DNA from 3 places in the Paenibacillus sp. FSL H3-0302 genome. Region 1 is predicted to be linked to each of the others. Evidence: riboswitches for the same ligand, from Rfam matches in the RefSeq annotation. Region 1 holds a riboswitch; each other region holds the start of a gene.
What was found. Region 1 has a riboswitch for cyclic di-GMP ahead of MHH50_RS01930 (anti-repressor SinI family protein). Riboswitches for the same ligand answer to the same signal wherever they lie in the genome.
Positions count from the first base shown of each region.

Region 2: it holds a riboswitch for cyclic di-GMP, as region 1 does, so the genes downstream of both, MHH50_RS04770 (glycosyl hydrolase) here and MHH50_RS01930 (anti-repressor SinI family protein) in region 1, are expected to answer to the same signal.
Region 3: it holds a riboswitch for cyclic di-GMP, as region 1 does, so the genes downstream of both, MHH50_RS10615 (DUF6612 family protein) here and MHH50_RS01930 (anti-repressor SinI family protein) in region 1, are expected to answer to the same signal.

Region 1 covers NZ_CP150284.1:433,897-438,186, reverse strand. The annotation lists gene MHH50_RS01945 (signal peptidase I) at 1-300, shown strand, start outside; gene MHH50_RS01940 (TasA family protein) at 391-999, shown strand; gene MHH50_RS01935 (helix-turn-helix domain-containing protein) at 1,169-1,498, shown strand; gene MHH50_RS01930 (anti-repressor SinI family protein) at 1,606-1,761, opposite strand; cyclic di-GMP riboswitch class I at 1,789-1,873, opposite strand; gene MHH50_RS01925 (2-oxoglutarate dehydrogenase E1 component) at 2,344-4,290, shown strand, end outside.
Region 2 covers NZ_CP150284.1:1,117,852-1,122,141, reverse strand. The annotation lists gene MHH50_RS04775 (glycosyl hydrolase) at 1-679, opposite strand, end outside; gene MHH50_RS04770 (glycosyl hydrolase) at 831-2,381, opposite strand; cyclic di-GMP riboswitch class I at 2,394-2,473, opposite strand; gene MHH50_RS04765 (sugar phosphate nucleotidyltransferase) at 2,610-3,983, opposite strand.
Region 3 covers NZ_CP150284.1:2,429,067-2,433,356, forward strand. The annotation lists gene MHH50_RS10605 (DUF4179 domain-containing protein) at 1-713, opposite strand, end outside; gene MHH50_RS10610 (RNA polymerase sigma factor) at 697-1,215, opposite strand; cyclic di-GMP riboswitch class I at 1,419-1,510, shown strand; gene MHH50_RS10615 (DUF6612 family protein) at 1,628-2,476, shown strand; gene MHH50_RS10620 (NADH-dependent flavin oxidoreductase) at 2,631-3,752, shown strand; gene MHH50_RS10625 (CapA family protein) at 3,831-4,290, opposite strand, start outside.

The sequences.
Region 1 (4,290 bases):
AATAACGCTACTGGTGAAGCTGTTTATCGCACTAAAGGCGATAACAACGACGCGCCCGACATGAACCCTACCAGTTCTGTGAATGTTGTAGCTCAGTATACCGGGGTCACTGTACCCTATGTCGGTTACGCTATGAATTTCGCGGTTTCCAAAGCTGGAAGTGTAGTCCTCATGATCGTGCCTGGCTTGATGCTTCTGCTCTATGCTCTGTATACCTCTTGGAAGGCTGTAGCTGCATTAGAAAAGAAAAATGCTGCCCTACTGCCAGCCTCACCGCCCCCAACAGAAACACAGCCCTAAGTTGATTGTCCACTTCCGCTTACGAACCGGAAGATACAATATATAAATTTTATAAAAAATTCAAACACAAATTTGAGGAGGAATTTTATTATGGGTATCAAGAAAACATTGGGTCTTGGCGTAGCATCTGCAGCACTGGGTTTATCATTAATCGGCGGAGGAACCTTCGCATACTTTAGCGACACTGCGCAAAGCACAGCTACATTCGCAGCGGGCACGCTCGATCTGAACTCCGACCCTTCTGTCATCGTTAATATTCCTAACCTGAAACCAGGTGATACTGTAACTAAATCCTTCAAATTGAAAAACGATGGTTCGCTCGATATCGGATCTATTATTCTGAATACATCGACTCAAATCACGGATGCTAAAGGAGATAACTACCTGGATTTAGCCGAGTTCATTAAAGTTAAATTCCTTAGAAATAATGATAAAGGAGTACCTATCGTCTCTCCTGAAAATGTAGTTTATGAGACTACACTTGCTGCTTTAAAAAGTCAGCATCCGGATCTCGTAAAAAATACAGGTTGGGATCAACTCTTTACCGAAGCATCCGGTATTAAAGCCGGTACCAACGACAGCTTCTCCGTCCAATTCGAATTTGTGGAAAATAACCAAGATCAAAATATTTTCCAAGGCGATAGCTTAACACTGACTTGGGATTTCGTAGCTAAACAAGGTGCGAAAAAAGACTACTAAGATCAATAAAGTAATTTAATAAAATACTCGAAGAGCAGCAGATCCTGAATCCGGCCACGGATAAGCAGATTGCTGCTCTTCTCTTTACAATAAACTTTGTCCGATTTATTGATATTTGCTATACTAATAACAAAAATTACGGAGGGGCGTCAGCATAGTGCCACAGAATATGGGCCAACGTATCCAGCAGCTCCGCCTAGACAAGGGTTTCTCCCTATCTGAGCTTGCGGACAGAGCAGATGTAGCTAAGTCGTATCTTAGCAACGTGGAGAGAAACATCCAATCCAATCCATCCATCCAGTTTATCGAAAAAATCGCTGACGCGCTTCAGGTATCCATTCATGCCCTACTCTATGGAGAACCCAATGATGCAGAGGAATCACATTTAGATTCGGAATGGTTCCGATTGGTGCAGGAAGCTATGGACTCAGGCATTAGCAAACGCGAATTCAAAGAATTTCTGGACTATCAGAAATGGAAGCTCGATCAAAAGGATTAATACTTCCTACTAATCTGGTACGATCCTCTCTTCTACTAAATCATATCGAAAAAGGACACAGCGAAGAACCGCTGTGCCCTTTTTCGATATGTAACCCCTCTAATGTATTACTGCACGATCTGCACAGTTTTCTCATGAAAGAACTGGCGGATTTCATCTGCCTTAATGCCAGCCTTCTTAGCTGCTAATAATAAATGTACCCACTCTTGATCCAGATCAATAAACTGCTGTTCTCTGTTGCTACCCTGGTTGGACTTTTCCAAAAAATCTCCCCCTAAGATTTTACGTCCCCAGGCAATCCGGCTGTCATAGTATCTCTACCTTAGACCCGCGACTTTGTGCCCCTGCCTTTCGGCAAGTTTACCTTTTACTGGACCCTTTTCACGAAAGGATCTACTTAAAAAACTATAAAATTACTATCTGCAATAACATTATACAAAAAGAAAGCGGAAAAGTGTGTCGATTCCTGGTTACTTTCTATTTTAAAAACGAAAAATAAAAGATTTTTTTTCAAAGATCTTGTCCGATTATCACGATACTCGTCCGTTACATAAAATAAATTGTACTAGCAAAATAAATATTTACTGACCTAATAGTTAAAAATAAGGATAATAGAATCATTTTAATAGGCCTTTAGAATGGGTAATGAGAAGAAACACCCTTCTTTTCATTAGAACAAGCTAACCCATACCATTTTGCGAACGTATTGGACGAAAGAATGAATTGATTACAGTGGCCGAAAGTAGCACAATAAGATGAGAAATGAAACCGCAATCATCACAGCTCCAGTAAGCGTTGACACAAAATGTCACGTATGGAGTTCATCCGTTAAGGAGGATGTATTCATGGCAGCCAAAGAGCCCTATAACGAATCCATTTGGAGTAAGTATTACGGACCCAATTTAGGCTACATTCAAGAAAGATATGAACAGTTTGTGAAAGATCCCTCCACCGTAGAAAATAATTATCGCGAGCTTTTTACAAATTCGGGACCTCCTCCCCTAACTCCGGATAGCGAACCGGCTCCTCAGCCGCGCATCTCGGGAGACACCGAATGGCTTAGAAAAGCAGTAAGAGCTTCCAAGCTAATCGCCAATATTCGTATATATGGCCATATGGCCGCTGAAATTGATCCGCTGGTACGCGATCAGAATCCCATGGCAAAATATCTTGAGCTTGAAACCTATGGGCTGACCCGCGAAGACCTGATCGCACTGCCTGCCACGCTTATATGGGAAAATGCGCCGAATGATGTGCATACCGGATGGGATGCCGTGCAACGTATGCGTCAGGCATACACCAAGACTATCGCCTATGAATTCGGGCATGTGCATGAAGAAAAAGAACTGCAATGGCTAAATAGACAGGCAGAATCCACCAGCTCACCAGCACCCCTAAATAATACAGAACGCAAAGAGCTCCTGAACCGCCTGATTCAGGTAGAGCAATTTGAAACCTTCCTCCACAAGACTTTTGTAGGTCAGAAGCGTTTCAGTCTTGAAGGCAATGATGCTCTTGTGCCGATGTTAGATGAAATCGTACGTGCTGCTGCACATGACGGTGCGGAGCATATTTTGATGGGCATGGCGCATCGCGGCCGCCTCAACGTTCTTGCACATATTTTGGGCAAACCTTATGATATCATATTTTCAGAGTTTCATCATTCTCCGAACAAGGAGCTTTTCCCTTCCGAAGGCTCCACAGGCATTAACTATGGTTGGACAGGTGATGTGAAATACCATCTCGGTGCAGACCGTGCTGTCCGTGAAGGAGAAACCGTACGCACAAGAATAACACTAGCGAATAACCCAAGTCACTTGGAATTCGTCAATCCTGTCGTGGAAGGTTTCACTCGTGCCGCACAAGAAGATCGGAGCACTGCAGGACTGCCGAAGATTGATACCAGTAAAGCTATGGCGGTGCTGATGCATGGCGATGCTGCTTTTCCAGGTGAAGGAATTGTTGCAGAAACGCTTAATATCGGCAAACTTCAAGGTTATCAAAATGGTGGGACGATCCATATCATTGTTAATAACCGAATTGGTTTTACGACTGAAAGTGAAGATTCCCGTTCTACGCATTATGCGAGTGACATCGCCAAAGGGTATGAAATCCCAATAGTCCATGTCAACGCTGATGACCCAGAGGCCTGCGTAGCAGCTGTACGTTTAGCTAGCGCATACCGCCATCAATTCAAAAAAGATTTCGTAATTGATCTCATCGGCTACCGCCGTCATGGTCACAACGAAATGGATGATCCTGAAACCACACAACCTATTGTCTACGGCAAGGTTCGCAATCATCCAACCGTCTACAAGGTTTATGCAGAGAGACTGAAAAACGAAAAGGTTCTTACCGCCGAAGACGTACAAAAGATGAATGCTGAAGCAGAAAGCGTATTGCAGCGTGCGTACGATACTATGAAGGAAGGCAATCATAAGAAAAAAGAACCCAAAGCCTTCATTCCTCTACAAACGGACCGCGCAGCGGCAAACACTACAGCGGTATCCATCTCCAGCCTGCAGGAGATCAATCGTGAACTGTTGACGGTTCCTGCTGGATTCCAGGTTTATCCGAAGCTGGAGCGCATTTTACAACGTCGTAAAGATGCACTGAATGAGGGTGAAAAGGTCGACTGGGCACTAGCTGAAACATTAGCCTTCGCTACCATTCTGAAAAATGGAACGCCCATCCGACTGAGCGGTCAAGATGCCCAGCGCGGAACCTTCGCACATCGCCATCTGGTGCTGCACGACAGTAAAACAGGAGATTTATTCTCTCCGCTGCATCAG
Region 2 (4,290 bases), 680 kb from region 1:
AGACAATACTCCACAGCTCTGAAAAATTGTCCTTTTTCCCCCACCAAAACCAACCACCATTCATTTCATGGTAAGGTCGCCATAAGACCGGAACTCCGGCATCACGCAGCTGACCCAAATATCCAGCAACCTCGTCTAGATCTGAGATTAGCCTCTTATACTGAGCTGTCCCAGGTGTAACATAAGCATTAAATTTCTCTTGACTGAGACTTCTGTTTACATTGGACCACTCTGGAGAGGTTCCCGGTAAGCTCTGATGGAAGGTCATCGCTACAATGCCACCCTCTTGATGCCATTCAATTGCACTGTCTATAACAGCTTGCCGCTGTTCTGCGATCGTCTCTTCGGATTGATTATTAATCGCCCCTAATTCATAACCATGTAGAACAGCATTTTGTCCCGAAGTATTCTTCAGCTTATGAACCAGTTCATCTGGACTTTCTAGATAATCATGCTGGCCGGACAAGAGCCCTTTGCCACGTAGATTTACCAAATTACTTAGTAGTTGCTTGGCTTCTTCAGAAGCCGAAGGATTACTTGGTATAGCCGGAGGTAGGGAGGAAGAAACACTCATAGCCTTCGGAAGACTTTTAACCTCTCCCCAAGGCAGCAAGGAAAAAATAATAAAGACCGGTAACATAGTAAACAACAATCTGTTTTTCTTATAATATTTACGCAAATAAATCCTCCTTTCGGTAGCTGTACTGCCTCCACAGGTGTTAAAAACATACCTGTTATCGGACAATCGTCTTCTGACCTAATGAGGACTATAGCTTAGTAGCTCTGCAATAACGCAGAGCCACTAAGGATCGACCTTTAATTTTCATCAATCAGGAGACATCCGGAAGAAAAAGTGCACTTGCTGGAACTGTCTCTTTAGCTTGACTAGCACTTTCCCACATCAAGCGGACTCTCGCATCGCCTTCATTCTCGTAATACTCCACCTTGATATCATATAGCTGGCCAGCCTTCAGCGTTATAGTGCCCTTACGCTCAGTACCACTTTGCTTAGTCCAACTATCAATCACGGATTCCCCATTCACCCAGACACGGATACCATCATCTGAGGTAGTGTAAAATGTATATTGCTCATTATATAATGGCTTGATTTTACCGCTCCAACGTATGGAGAACCGATCAATCCCGAGGGCGGCATCCGGCGAGCCTTGCCGCCAATTGAAATCGATTATTGCATCAGTTCTGTTAAGAGCTGCTGCTCCCGACAACTGCATGTTGTTGTAATACTCTCCTGCAAGCCCCTTCGCGAGAGGAATTGCTGCCTCCCCCTCTTCTTCGGAAGGTGCCGGCGCTGGTGCGGCGCTAGGTGTCGGTGCCAGACCAGTATTTAATTTATCTCTGGTCAGGGTATAGTTGCTATTCATAAATGTTTTGATTGTGTCTGCACTGTTATTCTCGTAAAGCATTTTTCCCCAGCTCATCATATACGTCCATTTACTTTGCGATTGCTGAAGCTTCTCCAGATTAGGCATTTCACCATTTTCCCCGATCGCAATCGGTTTGCCTGCGGCTAGACTCAATAAGCTGTCATAGTATTTTTGCTGGTAATCATTTTCGTATATATCTGCTGCCAGAATATCTACTTTATCAGCACCTGGATAAGTTAGCGCATAAGGATCTGACCAAACATTGGGAGCATTCGGACTCCATACCCATAACAAATTATTTAATTTATGAACGTTAACAAAACGGTCATACATAATATTCCATAGTTTAGAAAAGTTATTTTTCTTCCCCCACCAGAACCAGTTCCCGTTCATTTCATGATAGGGTCTCCAAAGCACCGGAACATTGGCATCGCGCAAGCTTTTTAAAGAGACGGCCACCTTATCAAGCTCAGCGATCAGATTGTTATATTGCTTGGTACCCGGTGTAACGTAACTATCGAACTCACTCTGGCTAAGTGTTTTTTTCACATTATCCCAGTCATAAGAGGTGCCCGGCAGGTTAGCATGAAAAGTCATAGCTACGATCCCGCCCGCTTTATTCCAGTTGATGGCGCTGTTCACCACATTTTGACGTTGCCAAGCCATCGTTGCTTCGGACTGACCACTGATCGCACCCATTTCATAACCGTGAAGAGCCGCATATTGCCCGCTGGTTCCCTTCAGCATATTGTTAATTTCATCTGGACTTTCTAAATAGTCATGTTGACCGGCAATAATACCTTTTCCTGAGATCGAGTAAAAATAGTTAAGCAGCTTTACGGCTTCAGGTGAGGCACCTGGGGTAACTGGCGTTCCAGAATTTGAAGCAGCTATGACAACAGACGGCGAAATTCCAACAGCAAGCGGAAGTGCAGTCAGAAACAGGACGAGTGACAGAAATGCACCAAACAATCGATACGTACGGTAAGCTTTCAAAATAATCTCCCTTTCGGTAGCCAGGCTGCCACTCTTTCGAAGGCCCTATAGCTTTGCGTCCCTACCTTTCGATAGGTTTGCCTTTTCAATTTAAGAGAAATAATCTCTCTTACCGTAAGTATCGACGACAATTAATGATATATTTAGTGTTTTTATGACTTTTTTTGATAATTGAGTCAATTTACCTGTTTCAAGAAATTTTGAATTGGTTAAATAGATAGGTTAGACCTATGAAATGAATTGTTGTAGTTCTATATCATTCCAGTCTAAAGTAATACGTATGTTATCTTCTTCTACTAATTCAGACCCCGTCTGTACCTCTATAAACTCAACATCCGTCAAAGCAAGGATCGCGTGCTTCGTTCCTTCCGGTATACGTACCACGTCCCCAGCCTTCACATTATGTTTTTTCTCATTCAGCACAATACTTGCTTCGCCGCTGACGATTGTCCAAATTTCACTACGCTTGCGATGTAATTGATAGCTGATATTATTCCCCTCGGATATAAAAATCCGTTTGGTCAGCACTTCATTGCCTTCATCATATTTCACATAATCAATAACTTTGTAATGGCCCCAACGGCGTTCCTCGTACATCGGTCTTTGTTCAAAGGTCTTCAGCACTTCTTTAATCCGTGGGCTCTCAGCTTTATGGGTAACTAGAATCCCATCCGGGCTAGCCGCAATGATCAGATCCTTCGCACCAATTACCGTAATCGGAATGTCCAGCTCATTAATCAAGCAAGTCCCCTCAGAATCCGCCGTCACAAAACCTTTTCCTACATGCTTGCTGCTCATTTCCTCTGTCAGCGTATTCCACGTTCCAAGATCCTTCCAGAATCCATCATACGGCTGCACCACAATATGTTCTTCTTTCTCCACCACTTCATAATCAAAGCTGATGGAAGACAATAGCTTATACTGCTTCTGCAATTCTTCATATCCTAAAGGCAACCCTTTACGCTGCAAAATATCTAACAAGTACCCTAAGCGGAAGGCAAACACTCCGCAATTCCACAAGGCATTTTGTTCGATGAGCTGTTCTGCTTGTATGCGGTCTGGTTTCTCTTGAAAGTGACTCACCTTCATAAAACCATTTTCCCCCGCCTCTTCGGTGGTAGGAATAATATATCCGTATTTCTCTGAGGCATGTTCAGGAACAACACCCATTAGAGCCAGATTTGCTCCACTTTCCAGCATGGTCCCCTCAAGCATAGCTATGGTATCGAAAAAAGATGCTTCTACATAAGGGTCAACAGGCAATATTGCTACCGTCTCCGCTGGAGAAACACCTGCCACTGAATAAAGATAGGTAGCTGTTAAGGCGATAGCCGGAAAAGTATCCCGACGCTCCGGTTCAACGATAATCGGCACATGACTTCCCAGTTGGCTTTGTATCATTTCTACTTGGCCACGGCCGGTGGCCAGATAAGATGATTCTGCCATCCCTGCTTCCTCCAGCTGTCTCCAGACACGTTGTACCATGGATTCTGGTTCACCTTGAGGGCTTTCAAGTACCTTTAGAAATTGCTTTGAACGTGAGTCGTTGGACAACGGCCATAACCGTTTACCTGAACCGCCTGATAGAAGTACCATTTTCATAGAATGAACCCTCCTTGAATTATGGAAATCGAGCATATTTGAATTGTTATCAAAACGTCAGCTTCCACTTAGCCTTATTTCGAGCGGATGCACTAAAAAAATTTGTTAGGTAGAAACCACTCCAAGGGATTTTGGACTTCCGATCGCTGTTATCCTCAGATTTCCTGATTGAACCGCTTCTCGCGGTAGAAATCCGAGGATAGCATATGCTTTCGAAGCTAGCTTTCCTACGGAAATCTTTCGGGCGAACACTCCGTTTCTACAGTTCCAAATTCCCTTTCCGTTCTTAACCTAACCAACTTCTTCT
Region 3 (4,290 bases), 2.0 Mb from region 1:
GATGCAGCGACTTTGTAACGGATAATGGTTTGATTGGAAACATATCGAACGGATTCGATTTGAAGGCTTGGATATTGCTTAACTCCAGTATTGATAGTATCCCCTGCTTGATGATTAGATTGTAAGGGAATATTCCGATCACTGTAAAAAATGAGATTCCGTGCTTCAAACCTGTAGTCCTTTTTATCATCCTTTAATGTATCGGGTGTCTCATATACTCCAATGAGTTTCTGGCTTTCAGGATCGTATTCTAAATAACCGTATACCTTTGCCTTGGCACCGGATTCACTAGTCATGATGTTTTCCTCTGTAGCAAATCCAGTATATTTGGATAGATCAGATTTAGTATCAAGTGATAACAGCATTTTCATTTTTTCTCCATCAGTTACAACACCGTTCAAATTCATTGTTACTCCTGAACTGGAAGTTTGAAGATTATACTGTTGACCGATGCCGTTATTTAATGCATTGCTCACACTTCGACCACCAATTTTATCCCAATTAATCGTCATACTAGCGAATACAGGAATGGCTACAAGTAAGAGGCAAGAGAAGACAATACTGATAGGAATAACCTTTTTATTAGACCTAGGAGTATTCTGGGAGGCATGCAGATTTCTTTGACGTGTATAAGCTTCTTGTTTTATGGCAGTCCACATCAAATCATAATCCGGTCGGGGAATATGTTTATCTTTTTCAATATACAGACTCATTACTATTCAGCTCCTTTAGTTGGGTTCCACCCATTCTATTTAGTATTTTAAGTCCCTTGTTCAGTCTGGATTTTACAGTTCCTTCGGGTATGCTCATAACTTTAGAGATCTCGGGTACAGTCAATTCGTTTATAAAACGAAGGACTACTACCATTCTGATTTTGTCGGAAAGCTGACTGTATAACCCTTGTAATTCTTTTTTAGTTTCCTGTCGATCCAAACGTTTTTCTACAGGGTTTGATTCCTCAGACCTGGATAGTAAATAATTACGTACTTCTTTCATCCACCCCGTCTTACGCCTTTTGATCACACTGTTGCACTCATTCGAAGCAATTCGTAAAATCCAAGCTTTCAAGTTTCTTACCTTCGACTTATCCGCTAAGATAACTTTTACAAATACCTCTTGGGAAATATCCTCCGCATCTGCCTGATTTTTCATTAAGTAGTAACAAAAATAATATACTTGTTCTTTATAGAGCTCGAAAATTTCCCGGTCACTCATTTTGCTGCACCCCCTGTCTTTACTGTTCTCATTAATAAGACTTATAAGCGTATGTAATCGTTCATTTTTCATTTTGATTGTAGTATTTCTTCTGAGTATCATAGCGAATTCGAATGGAAGATAAGTCGTTTACAGGTAATTATAACCATGATAAAATTAGCGGTGGGACATGCGTCCGTAATCTATTAAAACTAATTGAATGTCCGCGTTAAAGGTAAAATCATCGAAAGATGATGACACAAAGCCATGGGTCTAAAGCCTTTCGACAGAAGGAAATGATCGCCAGGCCGCCATAGGGATGTCTTATGAAGCATAAAGGATAGCTCTAAGAATATGTAGTCTATTTTGAGCTCTTTTATTATTTCGACCTATACGGCGTTACATTATCGCAAGGGGCCGAAAGGGGAAGTACATGAACAGTTTTTTCAAAACAATAGGTACTAGTTTGGCAGTAGGTGCTTTATTGCTGTCCGGAACGATCGGATGGATGTCTAATCCAGGAGTAGTGTCAGCAGCTACCTCAACAGTAGTAACCGCGGATCAGATGATCAACAAAGTAACGGCAGCCTCCAAAGCAATAAAGAATTTCCATCTGGATGTGACCAAAAAACAGGATATTCAAAGCGGCGGGGTGCGTATCAGCAACACCAACACTCTGAAGCTGGATATCAACCGTCTGCCGAATTTTGCCGCAGCAGGCACTGTCGCTAGTAGTCTTTTAGAAACATCGTACAGTCTATATGCCAATGACAAGGAGTTTTACTATCTTGTAGACGGAAGTGAACTGATCGATGAATCTGAAGATGAAGGTTACGACGATGACGGGGAGCCAATCGATCCTGATGCACAATATTGGCTTGGACTGGAGAAAACGGAATGGGATGCCTTTTACTCTAAAGGCCAATACGATCCTGTTTCCATGCTTGATTCGGTCAAAAGTTATAAAAAATCCATGAAAGTCAGCACTGCTGGCGCACAAACAGTCTTACAATTCACGGTAACCGATCCGACAGCAGCTAAGGGGATAATCAAACTCTATGACCAGGAGAACCTCTGGGATGGAGAGACAGTTCAACCCAAAAGCGTAACGTGGAAATTATTCGTCAATACTAAGACCTGGCAAACGGAAAAGCTGATAGTCGATCTGAGTTATGTGCTGGTAAGTGATGGAGCCAAAGATACATACACCACGAAAATCGAAGCTAAATATTCCAAAAATAATAAAGGTGCAGCCATTGTAAAACCGGCCGAACTAGAATAATAAGGACGATTCATAACGAGCGAAAAGCGCTGTTCAGCGGAACAGCGCTTTTTGTTGTATCCAACAGCAGTTCTTTATTAGTTGACAAGAATAAATCATTGCTGTAATTTATATGTATGCGCATGTATATAATAATTTATCTAAATATAATTTAATGAAAGTTGGGAAAAAGATGATAGCACTAGACACAGCATTAACTTTTCGCAGAGGGCTGACATTAAAAAACCGAGTGGTTATGGCTCCAATGACCACGCGAATGAGCTTTTATGACGGTGTAGTAACACAAGATGAATTGAAATACTATTCGCTAAGAACGGGCGAAGTAGGTGCGGTCATCACTGCGGCAGCAAATGTACAAGAGGGTGGAAAAGGATGGGAAGGTGAACTTAGTGTTTCCTCCGATGAATTTATTCCTAGCCTCAGCCGATTAGCATCTACTATTAAACGAAATGGAACAAAGGCTATTTTACAGCTATTCCATGCAGGAAGAATGACAGATTCAAAAATATTGCGTGGCGTACAACCCGTTTCCTCCAGCGCCATTGCTGCCGAACGCCCGAATGCAGAAATTCCAAGAGCATTAACAGAAGATGAAATTTTCGGTGTAATTGAGGATTTTAAAAAAGCGACTCAACGTGCTATTCAAGCTGGATTTGACGGGGTAGAAATTCATGGAGCAAACACATATTTAATCCAACAATTCTTCTCTCCACACTCCAACCGTCGTGAAGATCAATGGGGCGGAAGCTTAGAGAAAAGATTTAATTTCATTAACCAATTAGTGGATGCAGTTATTGCTGTCGTTGACAATTCAAAGGTTAAGGATTTTATTGTCGGGTATCGTTTTTCTCCAGAAGAATATGAAGAGCCTGGAATTAAAATCACCGATACCTTTTATCTTATTGATAAATTAGCTGATAAAAAGCTGGATTATCTGCATATTTCATTAGGGGATTTTAAGAAAGTATCTGCATCAGAAGATTTTAAAGAAAAATCAATCCTGCAATATGTACATGAGAAAATCAATGGCCGTGTACCTTTAATTGGGGTAGGAGATATCCGTACCAAACAGGACGCAGAGGACACGTTGACAAATGCTGAATTAGTAGCAGTAGGACGATCTCTTATCATTGATCCTCATTGGACAAGTAAAGTGCTGGAGGGTAAAGAAGATATCATCAGAAGAGTACTTGCTGATCAAGATAGAGAAGAACTTGTAGTAGAGAATGGTATTCTAGAATTCCTTAAATTAATGATGCCTGATCGTTTACGCTAAACCCAAACACAGTTTTGAGGTCTAAATCTATAACGTTCCGCGGTAAATTCCGCGGAACGTTATTTTTCTGTAACGACTCTATTCCCTCTTTAAGATTGTTGTCGTATGTTTCAACATTCGATTCATGAGATTTCGCCGTTCTGTTTTTATGTCGGTGTCGCTTCTCTTTAATGCGTCGCGGATGGGGATGATCTCTGTAATTTTCCTGCCGCTTTTTATTCTTCGATCTACACAAGTCGGGATGTAACCTACGTTAGTTATACTCGTGTGTCCTTTTTCATCCTTCTTTATTTTAAGCGTAAGAATGATACCGCTTTGTGTATAAGGAATATTCATTAGTTTAGTCGAAACAAAATTCCCCAATGAGTAAATAACGAATTGTTTTTTTCCACGAAGCGCTAACGGTTGAAGAACATGTGGGTGAGACCCCAGTATGATGTCGGCGCCATTTTTAAAGAAGAGATTGACCAGCTCTTTTTGCCTCTTGTTTGGAGTGTAACGATATTCGCTTCCGAAATGCAGATAAAGCAAGACTAGA